2 linked regions of the Quadrisphaera setariae genome follow. The protein of the gene in region 1 binds, or shares a complex with, the protein of each later gene. Links are inferred from orthologs where the notes say so. Each region holds a gene or a part of one and is shown in the gene's direction. Other genes may lie near its edges.

What was found.
Region 2: the proteins of FMM08_RS08285 (region 1) and FMM08_RS21355 are in contact, whole or in part, in a solved structure (PDB 8BNU), measured with the Escherichia coli proteins. The link is inferred for Quadrisphaera setariae from one-to-one orthologs.

Annotation. Positions count from the first base shown.
Region 1 is NZ_VKAC01000004.1:229,554-233,765, reverse strand. The notes cover bases 1-2,853. They hold FMM08_RS08285 (acetyl-CoA C-acetyltransferase), read left to right. Parts: upstream 1-662; coding sequence 663-2,045; downstream 2,046-2,853. Other genes in these bases: FMM08_RS08280 (3-oxoacyl-ACP reductase), read left to right, coding at 2,072-2,853; FMM08_RS08290 (TetR/AcrR family transcriptional regulator), read right to left, coding at 1-583. In the rest of the region: more of FMM08_RS08280, read left to right, coding at 2,854-3,502; FMM08_RS08275 (MaoC/PaaZ C-terminal domain-containing protein), read left to right, coding at 3,499-4,212.
Region 2 is NZ_VKAC01000017.1:75,639-80,850, reverse strand. Bases 1,148-4,085 are described here. They hold FMM08_RS21355 (3-hydroxyacyl-CoA dehydrogenase NAD-binding domain-containing protein), read left to right. Parts: upstream 1,148-1,568; coding sequence 1,569-3,602; downstream 3,603-4,085. Other genes in these bases: FMM08_RS21350 (nitroreductase/quinone reductase family protein), read left to right, coding at 3,702-4,085; FMM08_RS21360 (thiolase family protein), read left to right, coding at 1,148-1,377. Outside these bases: more of FMM08_RS21360, read left to right, coding at 157-1,147; more of FMM08_RS21350, read left to right, coding at 4,086-4,124; FMM08_RS21345 (PhzF family phenazine biosynthesis protein), read left to right, coding at 4,142-5,029; FMM08_RS21340 (ATP-grasp domain-containing protein), read left to right, coding at 5,084-5,212. UniProt on the Escherichia coli protein: Catalyzes the formation of a hydroxyacyl-CoA by addition of water on enoyl-CoA. Also exhibits 3-hydroxyacyl-CoA epimerase and 3-hydroxyacyl-CoA dehydrogenase activities.

The DNA of each region.
Region 1 (4,212 bases):
CCAGGCCGTGGGCCCACGGCTCGGCGGTCGCGGCGTCGAGGCCGGCGGCGCGCAGCTGGCGGGCGATGGACCGGGCGAACTCGGCGCTGACGGCCTGCGTCAGCCCGGCCAGCGGGTCGGAGGCGCCTCCTGCGGCGCTGGAGCTGCTGGTGGCCATCGAGCCGGCGCCGCGGGTGACGAACCAGTAGACGTCGGGGTCGTGCTCGACCAGGCGCAGGTAGGTGGCGATGACCGCTCCGAGCGCCGCGCGCGGGCGGACGTGCTCGCTGGCGGCGGCCACCAGGTCGCGCAGGATGCGGCGGCTCACGCGGTCGGCGACGGCGAGGTAGAGCTGCTCCTTGTCGGCGAAGTGCCGGTAGAGCGCGGTCTTGCTGGTGCCGGCGGCGGCGGCGATCTCGTCGACGCCCACGCCGGGGCCGTGCTGGGTGATGGCGCGCAGCGCGGCCTGGACCAGCTCCTCGCGGCGGGCGCGGCGGTGCGCCTCCCAGCGGGTGCTGCGTCCGTCGGCGACAGGGGCGGCGGCGGGCACGGCCGGCGCCGGGGCAGCGCCCACCGGCGGGGGCGTCGTCGCGGTGCCGGTCACGGGGCGAGCGTAACCCGATACCGGCAGTACCCGCTACCTCCAGTACCGGATAGACCGCTCCTGCCGGTACCGTCGTCGGGTGGCCACCTCCAACGCCCCCGCCCCCGCCTCCTCGGCGCCACCGACACCGGGGCCGGGGCTGCGCGACGCCGTGGTCGTCGCCGCGGACCGCACCCCCTTCTCCCGCGCCGGGCGCGCCTACGCGCGCGCGTCCAGCCAGGACCTCCTCGCCGCGGCGCTGGACGGGCTCACCGCGCGCACCGGCCTGGCGGGCCAGCGCCTGGGCACCGTGGTCGCCGGGTCCGTCCTGCGCCACAGCACCGACCTCAACCTCACCCGCGAGGCCCTGCTGTCCAGCGCTCTCGCGCCCACCACCCCCACCACCGACCTGTCGATGGCGTGCGCCACCGGCCTGGAGGCCGCGGTCATCGTGGCCAACGCCATCCGCGTCGGGCAGGTCGAGTCCGGCATCGCCGGGGGAGCCGACTCCGCCAGCGACGCGCCGCTCGCCGTCGGCGACGACCTGCGCCGCACGCTGCTCGCCGCACGGGCCGCGCGGTCAGCGGGGCAGCGCCTCAAGGCGCTCGCGGGCCTGCGCCCCAGCGCGCTGCGCGTCGACGCGCCGCGCAACGCCGAGCCCCGCACCGGTCTGTCGATGGGCGAGCACGCGGCGCTGACCGCCGCCGCCTGGGGCGTCAGCCGCGCCGCGCAGGACGGGCTGGCGGCCCGCAGCCACCAGGCGCTGGCGAGGGCCTGGGACGAGGGCTTCTTCGACGACCTCGTCACCAGCTGCCTGGGCCTGCGCCGCGACGACGTGCTGCGTCCCTCCACCACCGTGGAAGCGCTCGCCGCGCTGAAGCCCGTGTTCGGGCGCGACCTGCCCGCTGAGCAGCCCGGTGCCGCCAGCATGACCGCCGGCAACTCCACGCCCCTGACCGACGGCGCCGCCGTCGTCCTGCTGGCCAGCCGCGAGTGGGCGGCGGCCCACCAGCTGCCCGTGCTGGCGCGCGTGGTCGACGCGGAGTCCGCCGCGGTCGACTTCGTCACCGGCACCGACGGCCTGCTCACCGCGCCGGTCTACGCCATGCCGCGCCTGCTCGACAGGATCGGCTGGACCCTCCAGGACGCCGACGTCCTCGAGGTCCACGAGGCCTTCGCCTCCACCGTGCTCGCCACCCTGGCCGCGTGGGAGTCCGAGGAGTTCTGCCGCGAGCGGCTCGGACGCCCGGCCTTGGGCGCCGTCGACAGGACGCGCCTCAACCCCGTCGGCTCCTCCCTGGCCACCGGTCACCCGTTCGCCGCGACCGGCGGTCGCGTGCTCGCCACCGCCGCCAAGCAGCTGCACCAGCTCGCCCAGCAGCAGGGGACCCGCGGCGCCGGCGCGGGCGGGAAGCCCCGCGCGCTCATCTCCGTCTGCGCCGCGGGCGGACAGGGCGTGGTCATGGCGCTGGAGGCGGCGTGAGCGCGCGGCCGGCCCGGGGCTCGCAGGTGAGGGACGTCTACGCGGAGCTGGTCCGCACGGGGCCCGGTGCGGTGGCCGCCCGGAAGCTGGGGCTGCCGCGCCCGGCGGTGCTGCGGCGCCACGAGGCCGGCGCGCCGTTGCTGGACGGCCCCGCGCTCCTGCTGACCACCGGCTCCGGCGCCTCCGCGTTCCGCACCCGCGAGGCCGGTGGGGCGCTCGCCTCGCTGCTGGCGCGGGCCGGCGCCGAGGTCCACCTCGACCTCCCCGACGTGCCCGCGCAGGCGCGCCTCGGCGCGGTGGTCGTCGACGCCACCGGCGCCACCCGCGTCGGCGACCTCGCCGCCCTGGGCCTGGCCCTCGGCCCCGCCGTGCGCCGCCTCGGACCCAGCGCCCGGGTGCTGCTCGTGGGCCGCACCCCGGCCCACCTCGACGGCGTCGACCGCGTGGAGGCCGCCGCCGTCCAGCAGGGCCTGGAGGGGATCGTCCGCACGGTCGGCAAGGAGCTGCGCGCCGGCGCCACCGCCGACCTGCTCCGCCTCGCCCCCGGCGCCGGCCCCGCGGACCTCGACGGGCCGCTGCGCTTCTTCGCCTCCGCGCGCTCGGCGTTCGTCGACGGGCAGGTCGTCGACATCGCCCCCGCGCCGTCGGTGCGGCCGTCGTCCTGGGGGGCCGCCCAGGACGACGACGACGCGCGCCGCGGAGCCGAGCGACCGCTGGACGGGAGCGTGGCCGTCGTCACGGGGGCTGCCCGCGGCATCGGCCGGGCCACGGCGCACGTGCTCGCCCGACAGGGCGCCCACGTGGTCGCCGTGGACGTGCCGGCCGCCAGCGGCGACCTCGCCCGCACCGCCAACGACGTGCGCGGGCAGGCGCTGGCGCTCGACGTCACGGCCCCCGACGCGCCGTCGCGGCTGGTCGAGCACCTGCAGCGGGCGCTGGGTGGGTCCGCGACCGGCCGCCTCGTCGTCGTCCACAACGCCGGGATCACCCGTGACCGGCTGCTGGTCAACCTCGACGCCGCCCGCTGGGAGGCCGTGCTGGGCGTCAACCTCGCGGCCCCGCTGCGCCTGACCGACGCGCTGCTGGACGCGGGGCTGCTCGGGCAGGGCGCGCGCGTGGTGGGCGTCTCCTCGACGTCCGGGTTGGCGGGCAACCGCGGGCAGGCCAACTACGCCGCCTCGAAGGCGGGTGTCGCCGGCATGGTGCGGGCGCTCGCGCCGCGGCTCGCGGAGGTCGGCGCGACGGCCAACGCGGTGGCACCGGGGTTCATCGAGACCGAGATGACGGCGAGGATCCCACCGCTGCTGCGGCAGCTGGGGCGGCGCACCGCGAGCCTGCAGCAGGGCGGGCTGCCGGTCGACGTCGCCGAGACCGTCGCCTGGCTCGCCGAGCCGGCCAGCGCCGGTGTCACCGGCCAGGTGGTCCGGGTCTGCGGCCAGGCGCTGGTGGGCGCGTGAGCGGGCAGAGCCCGGTGGCCCCCGCTGGTGCCGCCGGGTCTGGTGGCGGTGGGGCTGGCGCCGGGGCTGGTGGCTCGGGGTCGGGCAGGTCGCTCACGCGGGTGTACGCGCGGGCGGTGCTGTCAGCGCGCCGCAAGGGCGCCGCTGCGCGGGCTCGGGCTGCGGCGGGGGAGCCGCTGGTCCTGCCCCACGGGCCGGGCGGTGCTCCCGCGGTGCTCGTGCACCCGGGGGTGGCTGTGGGGGCCGATCGCGCCGCGGCGCTGGCGCGCGCCACCGGGGTGCCCCTGCGCCCGGTGCTCCCCGTGCTCGGGCCGCACCTGCTGGCCTTCGGCGCGCAGCTGCAGCTGCTCTCCGCCGAGGAGTTCCCGCTGCCGCTGCCCGGTCTCGTGCACGTCACGCAGGTGGTGCGCCAGCACCGGCCCCTCGCACCCGGGGAGCGCGTGGACGTGCGCGTGGTGGCGCGCGGACCGCTGCCGCACGCGAAGGGCGTCGTCGTCGAGCTGGACTCCACGCTCACCGCCGCCGGCGGTGAGGTGGTGTGGGAGGGCACCAGCGGCTACCTCGCCCGCGGCGCCTCCGCGGGCAGCCCGGACGCCAGCGCCCCCGTCGACGCCAGCGGCGGTCCGACGAGCACCGACCTCGACCTGCCGGAACCGGCGACCCGGACGGTGGCCCGCTGGCGCGTGCCCACCGGCGCCGGTCGGCGCTAC
Region 2 (5,212 bases), on another replicon or contig:
CGACGACGCGGGCGACGGTCCAGACGGGACCCGGACGCCGCCCTGGCCAGCTCTTGACGGGGTCCTGACCCCCAGAGGGCAGTGGCCAGAACCCGGTACCGCGAGTACCGTGTACCTCTCGTACCGCACAGGTGGTCCATCGACGAGGAGGTCCGCGTGCTCTCAGGGCGCGACGTGGTGTTCGTGGACGGTGTGCGCACGCCGTTCGGCAGGGCAGGCGAGAAGGGGATGTACGCGCAGACGCGCGCCGACGACATGGTCGTCCGGCTGCTGCGCGAGATCCTCCGGCGCAACCCGTCCCTGCCGCCGGAGCGCATCGACGAGGTGGCCGTCGCCGCCACCACGCAGGAGGGCGACCAGGGCCTCACGCTCGGCCGCAGCGCCGGCATGCTGGCGGGCCTGCCGCAGTCCGTGCCCGGGTTCGCCATCGACAGGATGTGCGCGGGAGCCATGACCGCGGTGACGACGACGGCGTCGGGCATCGCGGCCGGCGCCTACGACGCGGTGCTCGCCGGCGGCGTCGAGCACATGGGCCGCCACCCGCTCGGGGCGAGCTTCGCCCCCAACCCCCGCTTCGTGGCCGACAGGGTCGTCGACGGCGACGCCCTGGTCATGGGCCGCACCGCCGAGAACATCCACGACCGCTACCCGCACCTGACCCGCGAGCGCGCCGACGCCTTCGCCGCGGGCTCGCAGGCCAAGCTGGCCGCCGCCTACCAGCGCGGGGACGTCCAGCCCGACCTCGTGCCGGTGGCCACGCGCCACGCCGAGCGCGGCTGGGGCCTGGCGACGGCCGACGAGCCGCCCCGCCCCGGCACCACCGTGGAGCAGCTCGCGGGCCTGAAGACCCCCTTCCGCCCCCACGGGCGCGTGACCGCCGGCAACGCCGCCGGCCTCAACGACGGCGCCACGATGTGCCTGCTCGCCTCCGGCGAGACCGCCGCCGAGCTGGACCTGCCGGTGGCGATGCGGATGGCGGGCTTCGCGTTCGCCGGCGTCGACCCGGCGGTCATGGGCATCGGCCCGGTGCCCGCCACGGAGAAGCTGCTGGCCAAGACCGGCCTGAGCATCGACGACATCGGCCTGTTCGAGCTCAACGAGGCCTTCGCCGTGCAGGTGCTGGCCTTCACCGACCACTTCGGCATCGCCGACGACGACGAGCGCGTCAACCCGTGGGGCGGCGCCATCGCCGTGGGCCACCCGCTGGCCAGCTCGGGCGTGCGGCTCATGACGCAGCTGGCGCGGCAGTTCGCCCAGCGGCCCGACGTCCGGTTCGGGCTGACCGCGATGTGCGTGGGCCTGGGCCAGGGCGGTGCGGTGCTGTGGGAGAACCCGCACTTCGACGGATCGAGCAAGGGCGAGGAGCAGTCGGCGTGAGCGAGCAGACCGTGCAGGGAGCACCCGAGCAGGCCCGCCTCGACCAGGGCGCCGCCGGCACCGTGGGCGTGGTCCGCCCTGAGGACCTGGTCGACCCGAACGGGTCCGAGCGCGTGACGTCCTTCCCGTGGCAGGAGGTGCCGCTCGCGGCCCTCCGCCCGGGCCTGGAGGGCTCCCTCGCGCTCATCACGATGGACAACTCCCCCGACGACCCCGAGGACCACCGCCGCCCGACCACGCTGGGCCCCGCGGGGCTGTTGAAGCTGCGCGACACCCTCGACGCCGTCGAGGCACGGGTGCGCGAGGGCGCGGTGAAGGCCGTGGCCATCACCGGCAAGCCGTTCGTCTTCGCCGTCGGCGCCGACCTCAAGGACGTCGCCCGCATCAGCTCCCCCGCCGCGGCGCGCGCCGTCGCGAAGCACGGCCACGACCAGCTCCGCCGCCTCGGCGAGATGGACGTGCCGTCCTTCGCGTTCGTCAACGGCCCCGCCATGGGCGGGGGCCTCGAGGTGGCGCTGCAGTGCACCTACCGCACCGCCTCCTCCGTGGCCCGCGGGCTGGCGCTGCCCGAGGTCGCCCTCGGCCTGGTGCCCGGCTGGGGCGGCACGCACCTGCTGCCGGCGCTCGTCGGCATCGAGAAGGCGGTGCAGGTGGTCATCGCCAACCCGGCGTCGCACAAGACGCTCACCGCGCAGCAGGCGCTCGAGCTGGGCGTGGTCGACGTCGTCCTCGACTCCCCCGACTTCCTCGAGGAGTCGCTGCGGTGGGCGGCGCGCGTGCTCGACGGCGACGTCGTCGTCGACCGTCCCGAGGTCAGCCGCGACCAGCGGCTGTGGGACGGCGTGCTCGCCGCCACCCGCGGCGCCGTGGACGCGAAGCTCCACGGAGCGGCGCCCGCGCCGTACAAGGCGCTGGAGCTGCTGGCCCGCGCCCGCACCGACGTCGGGCCGCAGGGACGGGACGCGGCGTTCGCCGCCGAGGACGACGCCCTCGCCGAGCTGATCATGACCGACGAGTTCCGCTCCGGCGTGTACTCCTTCGACCTCGTGCAGCGCCGGGCCAAGAAGCCCGCCGGTGCGCCCGACCCGAAGCTCGCGCGGCCTGTCGGCAAGGTCGGCGTGGTGGGCGCCGGGCTCATGGCCAGCCAGCTCGCGCTGGTGTTCGCGCGGCAGCTCAAGGTGCCCGTCGTGCTCACCGACCTCGACGAGGCCCGCGTGGCCAAGGGCGTGGCGTGGGTGCACGGCGAGATCGCGAAGCTCCGCGAGAAGGGGCGCCTCTCCGACGGCGCGGCGCAGCGGCTGACGGCGAACGTCACCGGCACGACCGACAGCGCGGTGGCGTTCGGGGACGCCGACCTCGTCATCGAGGCGGTCTTCGAGGAGCTGTCCGTCAAGCAGCAGGTCTTCCGGGAGGTGGAGCGCGTCGTCAGGGAGGACTGCGTGCTCATGACCAACACCTCCTCGCTGTCGGTGACCGCCATGGCGTCGGTGCTGGAGCACCCCGAGCGCCTCGTGGGCTTCCACTTCTTCAACCCCGTGGCCGTCATGCCGCTGGTGGAGGTCGTGCGCACCACGGGCGAGACGCCGACGGACGACGTCACGCTGGCCACCGCCTTCGCCGTGGGCAAGGGTCTGCGCAAGTCGTGCGTGCTCGTGCAGGACGCGCCCGCCTTCGTGGTGAACCGGCTGCTCACGCGGTTCATGAGCGAGGCCAGCGTCGTCGTCGACGAGGGGACGCCGGTGGAGGTGGCCGAGGCCGCGCTCGACTCCCTCGGCCTGCCGATGAGCAACTTCGAGCTGCTCGGCCTGGTCGGTCCTGCGGTCGCGCTGCACGTGGCGGAGTCGCTGCACGCGGCGTTCCCGGAGCGGTTCCCGGTCTCGGCCAACCTGCGGCGCATCGTCGAGGCCGGGCTGCCCGGTGTCTACGAGAAGGGCACGCGCACGACCACCGAGGCCGCCCGCGGCGTGCTGGTGCTCGGCGACAGCCCCTCCACCGAGGAGCAGGTGCGCGACCGCGTGCTCGAGGCCCTCGCCGACGAGGCGCGGCGCATGCTCGACGAGGGCGTGGTCTCCGACCCGCGCGACATCGACCTGTGCCTGCAGCTGGGCGCGGGCTGGCCCGCGCACCTCGGCGGGATCCTGCCGCTGCTCGACAGGTCCGGGGTGTCCGAGCGCGTCACCGGTCAGCGGTTCCTGCCGCGCGGCGTCGCCTCCGTCCCGGCCTGACGCCCCCCTCGACGACCGGGGGAGCGGCGCACGCCTCGGCGGGCGCGGCTCCCCCGGTCGTCGTGGTCGCCGGTGAGGTGCGTGGGGCATGCTGGCACCGTGGCCGAGGACTTCAACACGCGCGTCATCCGGGAGTTCCGCGAGAACGAGGGTCGCGTCGGCCCGCCCTTCGAGGGGGCGCCGATGATCCTCGTGCACCACCGCGGCCGCCGCACCGGCACCGAGCACGTCGCGCCGCTGGTGTTCCAGCAGGTGGGTGAGGCCTTCGCGGTCTTCGCCTCCAAGGCGGGCGCCCCCACCCACCCCGAGTGGTACGCCAACCTCCTGGCCTCCCCCGACACCACCGCCGAGGTCGGCGCCGAGCACCGCGGCGCCGAGGTCGCCGTGCGCGCCCGCGAGCTGCACGGCGAGGAGCGCGACACCGTGTGGGAGGAGCAGAAGCGCCGCTCCCCCGGCTTCGCCGACTACGAGGCCAAGGCCGCCCCGCGGGTCATCCCCGTGCTGCTGCTCGAGCCCCGCTGACCCGGCCGGCCCACCCCGTGAGCAGGCGCTTCACGCAGGTCGACGTCTTCACCGACCAGCTCACCCGCGGCAACGCCGTCGCCGTCGTCCACGACGCCGAAGGGCTCGACGACGACGCCCTGCGCGCCTTCGCCCGCTGGACCCAGCTGTCAGAGACCACCTTCCTGCTCGCTCCCACGCCGGAGGCGGCCGCTGCCGGTGCCGACTACCGGGTGCGCATCTTCACGCCCGGACGCGAGCTGCCGTTCGCCGGCCACCCCACGCTCGGCTCCGCGCGCTCGTGGCTGGAGGCCGGCGGCGTCCCGCAGCGCGAGGGCGTGGTGGTGCAGGAGTGCGGAGCGGGGCTGGTGACCGTCCGGCGCTCCCCCGCTGACGACGACGGCGGGGAGCTGCTCGCCTTCGAGGCACCTCCGCTGGTGCGCAGCGGCCCGGTGGACCCCGCCGACCTGCTGGCGGCCGCGTCCTCGGTGGGCGTGCGCGCCGATGACGTGCTCGACGCCGCCTGGGTGGACAACGGCCCGGGCTGGGTGGCGCTGCTGCTGGCCGACGCCGCGGCCGTGCTGGCCGCCGTCCCTGTCGCCGGCTCGGACAGCGGTCCCGCTGACGTCGGCCTGGTGGGCCTGCACCCCGAGGGCGCCGGCCCCGACGGCGCGGCGGTGGAGGTGCGAGCCTTCGTCCGCGAGGACGGCACCTGGTGGGAGGACCCCGTGACCGGCAGCCTCAACGCGGGCGTCGGCCAGTGGCTGACCTCCGGGGCGGCCTCCGTGCGGCTGCCGGACGCCTACACCGCCTCGCAGGGCACGGCGCTCGCGCGGCGGGGACGCGTGCGCGTGGCCAGGGAGGGCGAGCGCGTCTGGGTGGGCGGGGCGACCGTCGTCGGGGTCAGCGGCACCGTGGCCCTGTGAGCGACCTGACGACCCTGTGAGGTCCGCGGCGGCGGCTCGGGGATGATCTGCCCCGTGAACGCCCGCTCCACCGCCCCCTCCGTCGCCCTCGTGACCTGCTCGGAGGTGCCCGACCTCGACCCGGAGGGCCAGCACCTGCTGGCGGCGCTGCGCGAGCGCGGCCTGGACGCTCGCCCGGTCGTG